Regions from separate parts of the Cupriavidus sp. Met-2 genome, predicted to be linked through region 2. Evidence: predicted binding sites of a transcription regulator. Region 2 holds the regulator's gene; each other region holds the start of a gene.
The links. Region 2 encodes sigma-54, which starts transcription at its own class of promoters, with help from an activator protein. Its sites were predicted from a motif close to TGGCANGNAANCTGCTTT; they were not measured.

Region 1: a site for sigma-54 is predicted at 2,283-2,300, ahead of WD006_RS27820 (GTP cyclohydrolase II). Genes of this name have one in related genera too.
Region 3: a site for sigma-54 is predicted at 3,200-3,217, ahead of WD006_RS27205 (ammonium transporter). Genes of this name have one in related genera too.

Annotation. Positions count from the first base shown of each region.
Region 1 is NZ_JBBHZL010000020.1:8,906-13,653, forward strand. It holds gene WD006_RS27815 (URC4/urg3 family protein) at 1-988, opposite strand, end outside; gene WD006_RS27820 (GTP cyclohydrolase II) at 985-2,223, opposite strand; gene WD006_RS27825 (acyltransferase family protein) at 2,430-3,530, opposite strand; gene WD006_RS27830 (acyl-CoA dehydrogenase family protein) at 4,294-4,748, shown strand, end outside.
Region 2 is NZ_JBBHZL010000001.1:135,424-140,171, reverse strand. It holds gene lptC (LPS export ABC transporter periplasmic protein LptC) at 1-545, shown strand, start outside; gene lptA (lipopolysaccharide transport periplasmic protein LptA) at 608-1,252, shown strand; gene lptB (LPS export ABC transporter ATP-binding protein) at 1,278-2,069, shown strand; gene WD006_RS00685 (RNA polymerase factor sigma-54) at 2,193-3,671, shown strand; gene hpf (ribosome hibernation-promoting factor, HPF/YfiA family) at 3,722-4,075, shown strand; gene ptsN (PTS IIA-like nitrogen regulatory protein PtsN) at 4,552-4,748, shown strand, end outside.
Region 3 is NZ_JBBHZL010000017.1:42,663-47,410, forward strand. It holds gene WD006_RS27195 (Bcr/CflA family multidrug efflux MFS transporter) at 1-827, shown strand, start outside; gene WD006_RS27200 (mechanosensitive ion channel family protein) at 858-1,724, opposite strand; gene WD006_RS27205 (ammonium transporter) at 1,966-3,168, opposite strand; gene WD006_RS27210 (hypothetical protein) at 3,369-3,608, opposite strand; gene WD006_RS27215 (HU family DNA-binding protein) at 3,720-4,001, shown strand; gene WD006_RS27220 (acyl-CoA thioesterase) at 4,156-4,641, shown strand; gene WD006_RS27225 (CreA family protein) at 4,649-4,748, shown strand, end outside.

The DNA of each region.
Region 1 (4,748 bases), on a different contig from region 2:
GCGCATCGAGCCCGGTCACGGTCAGCCCCGCATCCTCCAGCGGCTCCAGCAACGAATAGGTCAGCCATTGCGTGAGTTTGTGGAACGGCACCATACCCTCGGGAGCCGCCGGATGCCGCCAGCAATCCCCGAGCGAGATCCCCTGGATCTGCAGCCGGCCTGGCCACACAGGGCCCAGCGCCACCAGCAGCGTGCGCAGCACGAAGCTCGCTTCGATCCGGCCTTCGCGCGCATGCGAGGCCAGATAGTCATACAGGTTGCCGAGCCGTGCCGGGCTGCCAAACACCGCCGGTGTGTCCTGCATCACCTCCCCGAGCCGGCGCAGAAGTCCCGCGCGGCCTTCCAGGCCGACCAGCGGGTTGTGCTGCGCCACCTGGAACGCCGAGGCAATGGTCGAGGCGTCGATGCGGCAAAGGCGGTCGGCGTCGGAACGTAACGGATCGCCTTGCCCGGCGGAGAAGCCGCCACGCGCGAACAGGTCGAAGCTGGCCACGCCGAGCCCCTCCGAACGCGTCAGCATCATGTCGCTGGCCGCATCGCGGTAGCGCCAGTCGGGCCCAGCGCCCGCATCGAGCAGCACGCTCGGGATCACCAGATCTATGCCGATCCGCGCGCGCTCCTCGCGATGTTCGGGGCCCGACATGCCCGCGCGCTCGCACAGGATCTGCCAGCGGTTGATCGTGGCCTGCCCCGGCCCGCCACTTTCAAAATGGCGCCAGCGGCTGTGATACGGCACCTGCAACGTCGGATAGCGGCGGCGAATCGTCGCGGCCACATAGTCGGCGATCGCGTGAACGCGGTCCGGGTGCCACGTGAACAACTCGGATTCCCCCGAGGCCACGAAGTCCGTCACCACCGCGCAACGCGTTCGCACGGCTTCCGCACTGAGCAGCGCAGCCGCGGGATGATCGGGTGGAACGGGGCTATGCCAGCCGCTGCCCATGCCATCGTCGCGTCCTGCTCTGCCTCCTTCCGGAAATTCATTCATTCCTTCAACCCCCTGCCCTTTGCCTGGGCGAGTTCCTTGGCGTCGGGCGGCGTGTACCTGGAGAAATAACCCGCCGCCACCTTCGCATCGATTTCCACGCGCGCATCGGCCGGGATCAGGGACTCGGGAATCGCCACCTGCTCCACCACCTCGATACCCTGCGCCGTCAGCGCGCCGTGCTTCATGTTGCTCATCGAGGCCCAGCGATCGATCCTCCTGATCCCGAGCCAGTGAAATACATCCGGCATCAATTCCTGGAACCGCATGTCCTGCACGCCGGCCACGCATTCGGTACGTTCGAAGTAGGTTTCGGCGCGGTCGCCGCCCACCTGGCGCTTGCGCGCGTTGTAGACCAGGAACTTCGTCACCTCGCCAAGCGCGCGGCCTTCCTTCCGGTTATAGACCACCAAGCCCACGCCACCCTGCTGCGCCATCTCGATACAAACCTCGATACCGTGCGCCAGATACGGGCGGCATGTGCAGATGTCCGACCCGAACACGTCGGAGCCATTGCATTCGTCATGCACGCGGCAGGCGACGCGGGTATCGGGCTGGCCCAGCTTTGTGACATCGCCGAAAAAATAGAGCGTCATGCCGCCGATCGGAGGCAGGAACACCTTCAGATCGGGTCGCGTCACAAGTTCGGGAAACATGCCGCCGGTCTGCTCGAACAGGCTGCGGCGCAGCACGCTCTCCTTGATATTGAAGCGGCGCGCGATACCGGGCAGGTACCAGACCGGGTCCACCGCCGCCTTGGTCACGCGCACGTCGCCATTGGCCTCGAGGATGTCGCCGTCGGGCTTGAGCCGTCCGGCCGAGATCGCGGCCATGAGTTCGGGCATGTTGATATGGGCACGCGTGATGGCGATGGTCGGACGGATGTCCACCCCGGCGGCGATGCGGTCGGCGAAGACGGTGGAGACCAGGTGGCCCCAGGGATCCAGCGACACGATCCTGTCCGGATCGCCCCACTGCGGGTGCGGGCCGATGGCTTCGGCCGGGGATGTATCGGTCAGGTCGGGACGATGCGCGCGCTGCAGGCTGCCCGCCGCCACTGCCAGCGCGCGATAGATCGCATAGGCGCCAGCGTGGGTACCAATAACGTTGCGCTGCGCGGGGTCTGTCAGGCTGGCAATGACCGGCCCCCGCTCGGCCGCCGTGGGTGCGCCCCAGTGAATCGGCTCGGCCGGCTTGTCGCGGCGTGTGTGCGAGGTCAGAACGATATGATCGGACATGGCAGCCTCGTCTCCCCGGATCGAAACCTGACCAGTTGGTCAGGTTTATATATCCATACTAGGCAATGGCCATGCCAACCCTCAACTGGGGTTGTTACCGTGAGTGACATTCCGCACGCACCGGACGGGTGCGGGATGCATGACGAAGGCGGTACATGCTGGTGCGGACGCACCAGCATTGATTTGACGAGGTTGACGCCGGCCGCTCAGGCCTGGGGCTTTTCGCCCCGCGTCCACTTGCGGGTGTGAATCCCTTCCTTGACGAAGTCGATCACCGAGCGCAGCGGGCTGGCAGCCTCCACATAGCGATGGAATACAGCGCCGGCTACGTTGCTGGCGACCCACGCCAGCAACATCCCCAAAGCGTTGAGCATCGGCTGGCCCGGAGCGAAATGGAACACCAAGGCGTTCACTACCAGGCAGACCGGAAAGTGCACGAGGAAGACCGAGTACGAGATCTTGCCGAAGTATGCGGTGACGCGGCCACCCGGCCAATGCTCGAGCCAGCCCCCGCGGCGGGAGATGGCCAGCACCAGCGCCGTGACCAGCGCGACGGCGATACGCAGGCGGAAGTCCATCGTCAGGGCCGCCACGCCAACCGCGCCAAGCGCGATCAGGGCCACCGGAGAACGATCGGGGTTCGACGCCCAGTACGCGAGCGTGCCCATGCCGTAGGCGCCAAAGAAGTAGATCGCCCAGATATCCCAGGTGGCATCACGGTTGAACCAGAACAGCGAGGCCACCGCTAGCGCGGCCACCGTCGGCACGCCCAGCGGCAACGTATCGCGTGACACCGCGCGCGCCAGCCAGAGCGCGAATACCAGCAGCGCGAACAGTTGCAGATCGATCGCGATATACCAGACGCCTGCGGACAGCGCGTCCACATCGAGGATGTTGTGCAGCAGCAGGATGTGCGCGATGACCTGCGTCAGGTGCGGCGCGGCGGGTATCGAGTCGTGATGCATCCACGTCCGCGCGATGGCGGCGCCGATGATCGCGACGAGCATCGCCACGGTGTAGGGCACGACCAGTTTCTGATAGCGGCGCCATACCGTGGAAAGCGGGCTCTGGGCGGTCAGGCGTCCGGCGGGAGCCAGGCTGCGCGCGGCAAGGAATCCGCTGATGACCAGGAACACCTGCACCGCGATGCGCGCGTAGTCAGACAGCCAGCCGATCAGGCCGGGGGCCAGAGATTGGGCGGCATCGGACATCGGCCCATAGAAGGCCAGATGGTGCAACACGATCAGCTGCGAGCTGACCGCCTTCAGCGCGTCTACACACGCCAAACGAGAAGGCCGGGGGCTCATTTGTTATATGTGAGATACAAAGTGGGGCGCATTGTACCTCCATTGTTGCGTTTCAAAATGTGGAGAGTGGGTAACGCATGTAAGCAGGTGTACTGCCCTCATGCGTCGCATCGCTTTCGACTGAACTTCCGCCACTGGCACTAGCTTATGAAAAGAAAGCACAAATTGCCGGTGGCATTTGGAGAAACCGGTCACGTTTCTCATATGCAGACATACAGGTATGGACATGGTTGTCCTATCCCTGCGAGCACTAACCACACCGTTCGGACGAGCTTTCTCGTCTCCATAAAAAATTCGTATGAATGGTATGGAAAAGAAGAATGCACGGACTGTCACCAATATTCTCTCGACAAGCGACCTGAATCGGGCCGAGGTACCCGCTCCTGGCGGTGCCTGCCACCGGATCGAACGAGGCAATGAAACTTCCGGGATTGCGAAGCATGATGAGCGCTTCGATCAATCTTCGCAGAAGTTAAGCTATTTTCTACCGCACTCGCTGACATGATTCGCACTCCGCGTCGCGCCACCCTCGAGCGACGGGTCGCATCTGACCTCCACGGCTTCGCGCTCGGCAAGCCACTCGGGTTAGGTTTTGGAGTATTGACGCCCTTTGGGTCGGCTTGTATAAAAGTTGCCGTACCCGCCACCTTCTGCAAGTGTTTTAGAAAAATAAGACTGTGGCATGGAACAACCTTGATCCGATTTTCCGGCAGACCGATGCCCGCGTGGCACGGCTTCCCAGGGACGCAACAAGGAGACAATTGTGGACGGACTGGAGACATTTCGGCAGGAGGCGCATGCCTGGCTGGAAGCGAACTGCCCGGCGGAGATGCGCCAACCGGTGCGCAACGAGGACGACATCTGCTGGGGCGGGCGCAAGTTCCGCTATCAGTCCGATGCGCAGCGCCTGTGGCTGCAACGCATGGCCGAAAAGGGCTGGACCGTTCCGGAGTGGCCAACCCAATATGGCGGCGGCGGGCTCAGTCCGGCGCAGGCCCGGGTGCTGCGCGCCGAAATGGCCCGATTGAACTGCCGGACGCCGCTGCAGAGCTTCGGCATCTCGATGCTGGGCCCGGCGCTGCTGAAGTACGGCACCGAGGCGCAAAAGCAGGAGCACCTGCCCAAGATCGCACGCGGAGAGATCCGCTGGTGCCAGGGCTACTCGGAGCCCAATGCCGGCTCCGACCTGGCGGCGCTGCAAACGCGCGCTGAAGAGCG
Region 2 (4,748 bases):
CGTTCTGGCTCGTGCAGATCAACTCGCCGCATGAAGCCACGGCGCAGGCGCAGGTCAAGCGGCACGTCCCCGACTACTACATGGACCGCTTCTCGGCCACGGAACTGGCCGAGGATGGCAATACCAAGATCCGCTTCACCGGCGTGAAGATGGTCCATTTCGAGGACGACCAGACCTACGAGGTGACCACGCCGGCCATGCGCAACTACGAGCCGGATCGCCCGCCCGTTACCGCCAACGCGAATCGCGGCGTGATGAATGCCGAGGGCTCGATCATCGACCTGTACGGCAATGCGTTCATCGTGCGCCAGGCGGGTACCGATGTGTCGAAGGACCCGCGCATGACGGCGGCGTCGCAGTACTTTCAGCTGCTGGTCAACGACGACATCGTCAAGACAGACAAGCCCGTGGAACTGACGCGCGGACCGTCGGTAATGAACGCCAACGGCCTGATCTTCAACAACGTCACCCGCGAAGTACAATTGCTGGGTAACGTTCGCGGCACCATCATCATGAATTCGCCGGGGCAGGCCAGCGCCCAGTGACATCGGGATTTGCGCCCCACCGTCCGCCTGACTGCTGCCTTCCCCTTTCAGCAAAGCCAAAAATGACTGCTTCCCTGACGACATCGTCCTGTCGCCGCACCGCGCCCGCCCTGATGGCGGCCATCGCCGCCATCGGCCTGTTCCTGGCCCAGCCTGCTTTCGCCGAGCGCGCGGACCAGACCAAGCCGCTGGTGCTGGAAGCCGACAATGCCAGCTACGATGACGTCAAGCAGATCTACACTCTGACCGGCAACGTGGTGCTGACCAAGGGCACGATGGTGCTGAAGTCTGACGCCGCCGAACTCCGCACCGACCCCGAGGGTTACCAGTACGCCATCGCCACCTCCAAGCCGGGCCGCCAGGCCTATATCCGCCAGAAACGCGACGGCGTGGACGAGTACATCGACGGCTGGGGTGACCGCATCGAATACGACGGCAAGTCGGAGATCAACAAGCTGATCGGCAATGCACGCGCGGCGCGTGTTTCCGGTGTCGGCGCGAAGATCCTGGATGAAATCCGCGGCGCGGTAATCACGTACGACAGCCGCAATGAGTTCTATACCGCAACCGGCGGCGACAACAACGCGTCAGCCGGGAACCCTTCTGGCCGCGTGCGCGCTGTGCTGTCGCCGCGCGCGAACCAGGCCAGCGCGCCCGCCGGCGCGCCGCTCGACCTGAAGCCGTCCTCACAGCCGGCCAAGCCCTGACCGTTTCAAGCTCTATCCGTACCCGATGAACGATACCGCCACGCTCGCCGATCAGGCTTCTTCCGCCCCATCCACGGATAGCAGCACGCTGGTCGTGCGCCATCTGAAGAAGCGCTATGGCTCGCGCACCGTGGTCAAGGACGTCTCGCTCGACGTCAAGAGCGGCGAGGTCGTCGGCCTGCTCGGCCCGAACGGCGCGGGCAAGACCACGTCGTTCTACATGATCGTCGGACTGGTCGCGCTGGACGAAGGCGATATCGTGCTCGATGGCCAGCACATCAGCGGCCTGGCCATCCACGAGCGCGCGCGCATGGGACTGTCCTACCTCCCGCAGGAAGCCTCTGTCTTCCGCAAGCTCAACGTGGAGGAGAACATCCGCGCGGTGCTGGAACTGCAGGTGGTCAACGGCAAGCCGCTGCCCAAGCAGGAAATCGATCGCCGGCTCGACTCGCTGCTCGATGACCTGCAGATCGCCCACCTGCGCAACAACCCGGCGCTGTCGCTGTCGGGCGGCGAGCGCCGCCGCGTGGAAATCGCGCGCGCGCTGGCGTCGGCGCCGCGCTTCATCCTGCTCGACGAACCATTCGCGGGCGTGGACCCGATCGCCGTGGGCGAGATCCAGCGCATCGTCAGCTTCCTGAAGGCACGCAACATCGGCGTGCTGATTACCGACCACAACGTGCGCGAAACGCTGGGCATCTGCGACCACGCATACATCATCAGCGAAGGCACCGTGCTGGCCGAGGGACAGCCCGAGGAAATCATCGCCAACGAGTCTGTGCGACGCGTCTATCTGGGCGAGAACTTCCGCATGTGATCAAGCGGCCGCGACGCCGCTTTGCAGCATTCGTCAACTAGCCGTTGGCGATCACGAAGTGTCAGCGATAGGCGATAGCAATTTCCGTTCCAACAACGGGAAGATGCGCATAGAATAGGTCGCATGAAACCATCGCTTCAGCTTCGACTTTCCCAGCATCTGGCTCTGACTCCTCAACTGCAGCAGTCCATCCGGCTGCTGCAGTTATCCACACTGGAGCTGCAACAGGAAGTCGAGCAGGCGCTGACCGAGAATCCACTGCTCGAACGCGAGAACGACTGGATCGAAAGCCCGCTGCGCGTGGCCGCGGACGGGTCGGTCAACGTGCAAAGCGCCCCGGCGCCAGCATCTTCCGAACCGCAAGGTAACGGCGACGATCGCGCGAACGGCGCCAATGGCGAAGACGACAGCTACGGCGACAGCGCGGGTGACGATTACGGCAGCGACTGGAGCCTGGACGATTTCGCTCGCCGGCCTCAGGGCGATGATGACGAGAAGACGCCGATGCAGCTTCGCGAAGCGGAACCCACGCTGCGCGAATACCTGATGGAACAGCTCACGCCGCTGAAGATCTCCACGCGTGACAAGGGCCTGGCCATCTTCCTGATCGAGTCGCTTGACGACGACGGCTACCTGGGCGCAACGCTCGACGAGATCTGTTCGGAACTGCCCAAGGAACTCGAATTCGAAGTCGATGAAGTGCAGGCGATACTGACCCTGCTGCAGAGCTTCGACCCGCCTGGCGTGGGTGCGCGCAACGCGGCGGAATGCCTCACCCTGCAACTGCGCCGTCTGCAACATCCGCAGCGGGACCTTGCATTATCGATCGTCAACCACCACCTGGAGTTATTGGCCGTGCGTGACTACACGCGGCTCAAGAAAGCCCTGCAGGTTGACGAAATTGCACTTAAGGCCGCGCACGATCTGATCCGCTCGCTCGCACCGTATCCCGGACATGCCTACAGCCGTCCGGAAGCGGACTTCGTGGTACCGGATGTGTTCGTGCGCAAGAGTGGCAGTAGCTGGATCGCACAGCTCAATCCCGACGTGATGCCGCGTCTGCGCATCAACGACATGTACGCGCAGATTTTGCGCGGTGCAAAAGGGGAAGCGGGCGCGGCCGGGCTGCAGCAGAAGCTCCAGGAGGCGCGGTGGCTCATCAAGAACATTCAGCAGCGTTTCGACACGATCCTGCGTGTTGCGCAGGCAATTGTGGAGCGTCAAAGGAACTTTTTCTCGCACGGGGAAATCGCGATGCGCCCCTTGGTTTTGCGGGAGATTGCCGATACACTGGGTCTACACGAGTCGACCATTTCCCGGGTGACTACGAATAAATACATGGCCACGCCGATGGGTACTTTCGAGTTGAAGTACTTCTTTGGTAGCCACGTCTCCACGGAGACTGGCGGCGCGGCCTCATCCACGGCGATCCGCGCGCTGATCAAGCAACTGATAGGAGCCGAAGAACCCAGGAATCCCCTTTCCGACAGCCGCATCGCCGAGTTGCTGGGCGAACAGGGCTTTGTGGTCGCACGCCGCACGGTGGCCAAGTACCGCGAAGCGCTGAAGATCCCCGCAGTCAATCTCCGCAAGACTTTGTAGCCGAGCCGCAACCGCCTGCCTGGTGCGGCTCTTTCAGAAGGAGAAGCGCTATGAACTTCAAGATCAGTGGACACCACCTCGACATCACGCCGCCGCTGCGTGAGTATGTGGAAACGAAACTGGAGCGAATTGTCAGACATTTCGATCAGGTCATTGGCGTAAGCGTGCTGCTATCCGTAGACAACCATAAGGAAAAGGACAAGCGTCAGTACGCGGAAATCAACCTGCACCTCAAGGGCAAGGACATCTTCGTCGAAGCGCATCATGAAGACCTTTATGCTGCAATCGACTGCCTGGTCGACAAGCTCGACCGCCAGGTGATCCGCTACAAGGACCGCGTGCAAGGGCATGACCGGGAAGCGGTCAAGTACCAGATGGCCGCCGAACAACTACAACAACAATAAGTTGGCGGCGACACCAGGTCGCCCCTTAGAGGATAGATAGGAAGAGCAAAGCCGCGCATCTGCGCGGCTTTTTTGATGGGCGCGAGGCGGACGCGCCGCTGGCGCACCCGTTACCCGAGTACCAGCCCTGCAACATTTGGTCAGCCGGGGGTGTTCGCAACTGACGCCGCTCGGTGTATGCTGCGCCATACAACAACTACAGACAGGACGGCCCCGGACAACCGGCCCGGCATTCCGCGTGGCAAAAGATCACGCGATGGCGGGTGGCAGTTTTCTGGGTGGGCAATCCGACCGGCAAGCTCGCGGCACCACTCGCGGCGCCGGCGCCGCAGCGCACAAGTGCGCAGTGGCCCTGCTCTATAATGGCCGGACGCTCCAATGCGGGCGTCCTTTTGCGCTCAATAGCCTGAATTGCCCAACGCAGCGGGACGACTCATGTGCGTCGGCTCGCCTTTCTGACTCCTCGTGCATCGCCCATGAATCGTTTGGCCAAATTGCTGCCACCCGGCAACATTAATCTCGACGTCACCGTCACCAGCAAGAAGCGGGTCTTCGAGCAAGCCGGGCTCCTGTTCGAGAACAACCATGGCGTAGCCCGGGCCACCGTGACCGACAACCTGTTCGCGCGCGAATCGCTCGGGTCCACCGGTCTTGGCGCCGGCGTCGCCATTCC
Region 3 (4,748 bases), on a different contig from region 2:
CCCATGAGTCGGCGCGGGCGTACTCCTCGCTGATGCTCGTGATGGGCCTGGCGCCGATCCTGGCGCCGCTGATTGGTGGCGCGGTGCTGGCGGCTTCCGGCTGGCGTGCGATCTTCTGGATTCACTGTGGCGCAGCGGTGCTGCTGCTGTGGTTCGTCCACGTACGCATGGAGGAGTCGCTCGACGTGCAGCGCCGCCGGACACTGCATCCGGTTGCAGTGCTGCGCAGCTACTGGGAGTTGCTGCGCGATCGCGAATTTCTCGGCTATTCGCTGGCGGCGGGATGCGTGCAGGGCGGCATGTTCGCCTATATTGCGGGGTCGCCGTTTGTGCTGATCGAACTGCATGGCATCGATCCCTCCCACTACGGCTTTGTTTTCGGGGCGAATGCGTTTGGCCTGATCGGCATGTCGCAGGTCAATACCCGCCTGGTGCGGGCGCGCGCGCTTGACGATGTGTTGCGCGTGGCGCTGTTCGCGCCTTGCGTGGCAGGTCTCGTCCTGGCCGGCACAGCCCTGATCGGCTGGGCAACGCTTCCGGTACTGCTGGTCTGCTTCTTCGCATTCCTGTCGGGCCTTGGCTGCATCACGCCCAACGCCTCGGCTTTGGCGCTATCCCATCAGAGTCATCGCGCCGGCACGGCTTCGGCGTTGATGGGCACGTTGCAGTTCGGCTTCGGCACGCTGGCAGGCGCGGCGGTCAGCCTCTGGCACGATGGCACCGCGTTGCCGCTGGCCGTTGTCATGGCTGTCTGCGGCAGTGGCGCGGTCGTGCTGCGTCTCTACGGGCGGGCAGGTATGCGGCAGCGCTCCCAATCCGCAACCTGATCCCGCCGAGCTTGCCTGGCCGGATCAGGCTCAGGCCGCCTGGTTTGCCGGCGTGCCCGATGCTACCGATACGGCCGGCGCGTTCTGCATCACCACAACCTGGGCCGGCATCGGCGCCTGGAAGCCCGCTTGGCCGAAGCTGTCGCGAATCGTGCGGTTGGTATCGAAATAGACCTGCCAGTAGTGATCGGTATGGCAGTAGGGGCGGACGGCCAGGACCGGGCCAACCAGCGTGAATTCGAGGATCTCGACATCGACGGGCGGTTCGGTCAGCACGTTCGGAATGGCCGCGATCTTTTCCTTGAGCAAAGCCGTGGCGGCTGCCACGTCAGTCGACCCGGCAAGTTGCGCCTTCAATTCGACCCGGCGGAACGCATTGGCCGAGAAATTCTGGATCGTGTCGCTGAAGATCTTGTTGTTGCCGACGACCGTCATGACGTTGTCGGGCGTGTCGAGCGTGGTGGAGAACAGGCCGATCTCGCGCACCGTGCCGGTGACACCACCGACGGATACGAAATCTCCGACCTTGAACGGGCGCAGGACCACCAGGAACGCGCCGGCTGCGAAGTTCGACATCAGGCCAGACCAGGCCATACCGATAGCAACGCCGGCTGCGGCGATCAGCGCTGCAAACGTCGTAGTCTGGATGCCGAAGTAGCCGAGGATGCCGATGACCAGCACGACATTCAGCGTGACGGTAACGATCGAGCCAACGTAGCGCAGCAGCGTCGGGTCTACCTTCTGCCTGGCCAGCGAATTCTGGACCATGCGCACCACGAAATGAATCAGCCAGCGGCCGACCACCCAGAAGGCGAGGGCGGCAAGGATCTTGACGCCGAAAACAGTGGCATAGCCATAAATCACATCGCGGATGCTTTGCAACGAAGAAGTATCCATGGGGGCACGCTCCAGTTCTTTATGGAAAAGTGAAAATCAGGCACGTCAGAATCAGCGCAAATCGGTGTGGATGGTGCCAGGGCTGCAAGACACGCCTGTGTCGGCGTTTCTTCGGGAGTCCAAGGGCATTATTGGGCGCGTCGAGATCAAAGTTCAAGTTAATCTTTGTGAACACAAAGTAAAACGGCCGGATGATTCCGGCCGTTTTATTTGGGGCGATTCGAGGCTGCAAGCGCGTCGATTACCAGCTCGTTTCGCGCTCCGGTGTAGCGGAGATGCGGTGCAGTGTCAGGTCGGCGCCGTTGTACTCCTCCTCAGCGTCCAGGCGAATGCCGACGACCTTCTTCAGCGTGCCGTAGACCACGGTGCCGCCCACCAGGGCAATCACGATCCCCATGGCCGTGCCGATAAGCTGGGCCACGATCGAGACGCCGCCGATACCGCCGAGCGCGTGGCTGCCGAAGATGCCCGCGGCGATGCCGCCCCAGGCGCCGCACAGGCCGTGCAGGGGCCAGACACCGAGTACGTCGTCGATGTGCCACTTGTTCTGCGCCAGCGTAAACAGATGAACGAACAGCACACCCGCCACCGCGCCGGTAATCAGCGCGCCCAGCGGATGCATCAGGTCCGAGCCCGCGCAAACGGCGACCAGGCCTGCCAGGGGGCCGTTGTAGGCAAAGCCCGGATCGTTGCGGCCGGCCCACCACGCGGCCAGCGTGCCGCCCGCCATTGCCATCAGCGAGTTGATCGCGACAAGGCCGCTGATCTTGTCGACGGTCTGCGCGCTCATGACATTGAAGCCGAACCAGCCCACCGCCAGTACCCAGGCGCCCAGCGCGAGGAACGGGATATTCGAAGGCGGGTGCGCGCTGATGCGGCCATCCTTCTGATAGCGGCCGCGGCGTGCGCCCAGCAGCAGCACCGCCGGCAGCGCGATCCAGCCGCCGACCGCGTGGACCACCACCGAGCCGGCAAAATCATGAAACGGCGCACCGGTCACGGAGGCGATCCAGTCCTGGATGCCGAATCGGTTGTTCCACGCGATGCCTTCGAAGAAGGGGTAGACGAAACCGACCAGCACGAACGTGGCTGCCAGTTGCGGGTTGAATCGCGAGCGCTCGGCAATACCGCCCGAGATAATCGCCGGGATGGCCGCAGCAAATGTGGCCAGGAAGAAGAACTTCACCAGCTCATAGCCGCTTTTTTGCGCCAGTACATCTGCCCCGGACATGAATTGCACACCGTAGGCGACCGTATAACCGATAAAAAAGTATGAAATCGTCGAGACCGCGAAATCGACCAGGATCTTGACCAGGGCATTGACCTGATTCTTCTTGCGGACGGTGCCAAGCTCCAGGAATGCGAATCCCGCGTGCATGGCTAGCACCATGATCGCGCCAAGCAGGATGAACATTGCATCCGTACCGGTTTTCAAGTTGTCCATCGTTGCCCCATGCTCAAAATGGGAGCATGGGTATGCAAAAGCCGTTCCAGATCTGGGCATGAACGCCGAAAAACCGCGCAAACTCAGTGCGTGGCGCACTTGGATGGCGTTTCGGGTCACGCTGAGCCGCGGAATGCCAACGCCCAAAAAGAGGGAATATGGCGTAAATGCGCCGTGATGGCGCACGTTGTGTTGTCAAATCAGACCCGAAACGGTGCATTGCACCTGAACTGGGCGTTGTTGAGTCTGGACGGACTGATGCCTGGTAAATGGGAGCCGAGCGTTCCGGTGACGGGTACGGCAATTTCTCCGGGAATGCCGATGTGCGATATTCGGTACAGCAGGCAGCCGCAAAAAGTGATGTTTCGATTCTCGGAAAAGAGGGGGAGAACGCCCGCTAAGTCTTGCCACAGAACGATTTCCGGCAGTTTTCGTTGCATTGGTGCCACTGGGGATTGCCCAAGGCACAAAGGGCAGATTAGACTGCGCCGATCGGACTTCTGCCATGCGGTAAAAAGTCCGGTGACGACGACCAACAAGGGAAATCAGCCATGAATAAAGGTGAACTGGTATCGGCCATCGCCGCGGAAGCAGAACTCAGCAACGCCGCCGCCGAGCGCGCGCTGAACGCTGCGCTGGACAGTATCAAGAAGGCAGTAGCCAAGGGCGACTCGGTCACTCTGGTGGGTTTTGGCAGTTTCAGCTCGGGCAAACGTGCTGCCCGCACCGGTCGTAATCCGCGCACCGGCGAAACGATCAAGATTCCTGCGGCCAAGACCGTGAAGTTCTCGGCAGGTCAGGGTTTCAAGGACGCTGTGAACAAGAAGAAGTAAGCACATCGCGTCTGAGAAGCAAAGAAAGCGGCCTGAGGGGCCGCTTTTCTTTTGTCGGAAGTTTCTTGCATGGCTGGGGTGGACCGGGCTCCCATTCACGCACGCGGCGAGTTACACTGCCGGCGCCTGAATGCCCGAATCTGGATTTCCTGCGATGAACGATCTGTCCCACCAGCTTTCCATGACCGTGCTGATGACGCCGGACATGGCCAATTTCTCCGGCAATGTCCACGGCGGCACGATCCTGAAATACCTCGATATGGTGGCCTACGCCTGCGCCAGCCGCTACGCCGGCCGCTACGTGGTTACGCTGTCGGTGGACCAGGTGATGTTCCGCCAGCCGATCCATGTGGGCGAACTTGTGACGTTCCTGGCTGCCGTCAACTTCACGGGCCGCAGCTCGATGGAGATCGGTATCAAGGTGGTGACCGAGAATATCCGCAGCAAGGTCGTGCGCCATACCAATAGCTGCTACTTCACGATGGTCGCCGTTGACGACAACGGTGCGCCGGCCGAAGTGCCGCCGCTGCAGCCGCGTGACGAAGTGGAGCGCCAGCGTTTCGAAGCCGCCAAGCAGCGACGCGCGCTGCGCCAGGAAATGGAACGTCGCCACGACGAGATCAAAGGCTCCACGCCGTGACCCCGACATGACCAGACTTCGTATCAGCATGGCCGCAGGCCTTGCCATCGGTATGCTTGCCTGCGCGGCACAGGCCGAAGAGATCGGCAGTGTTTCCACCAATTTCC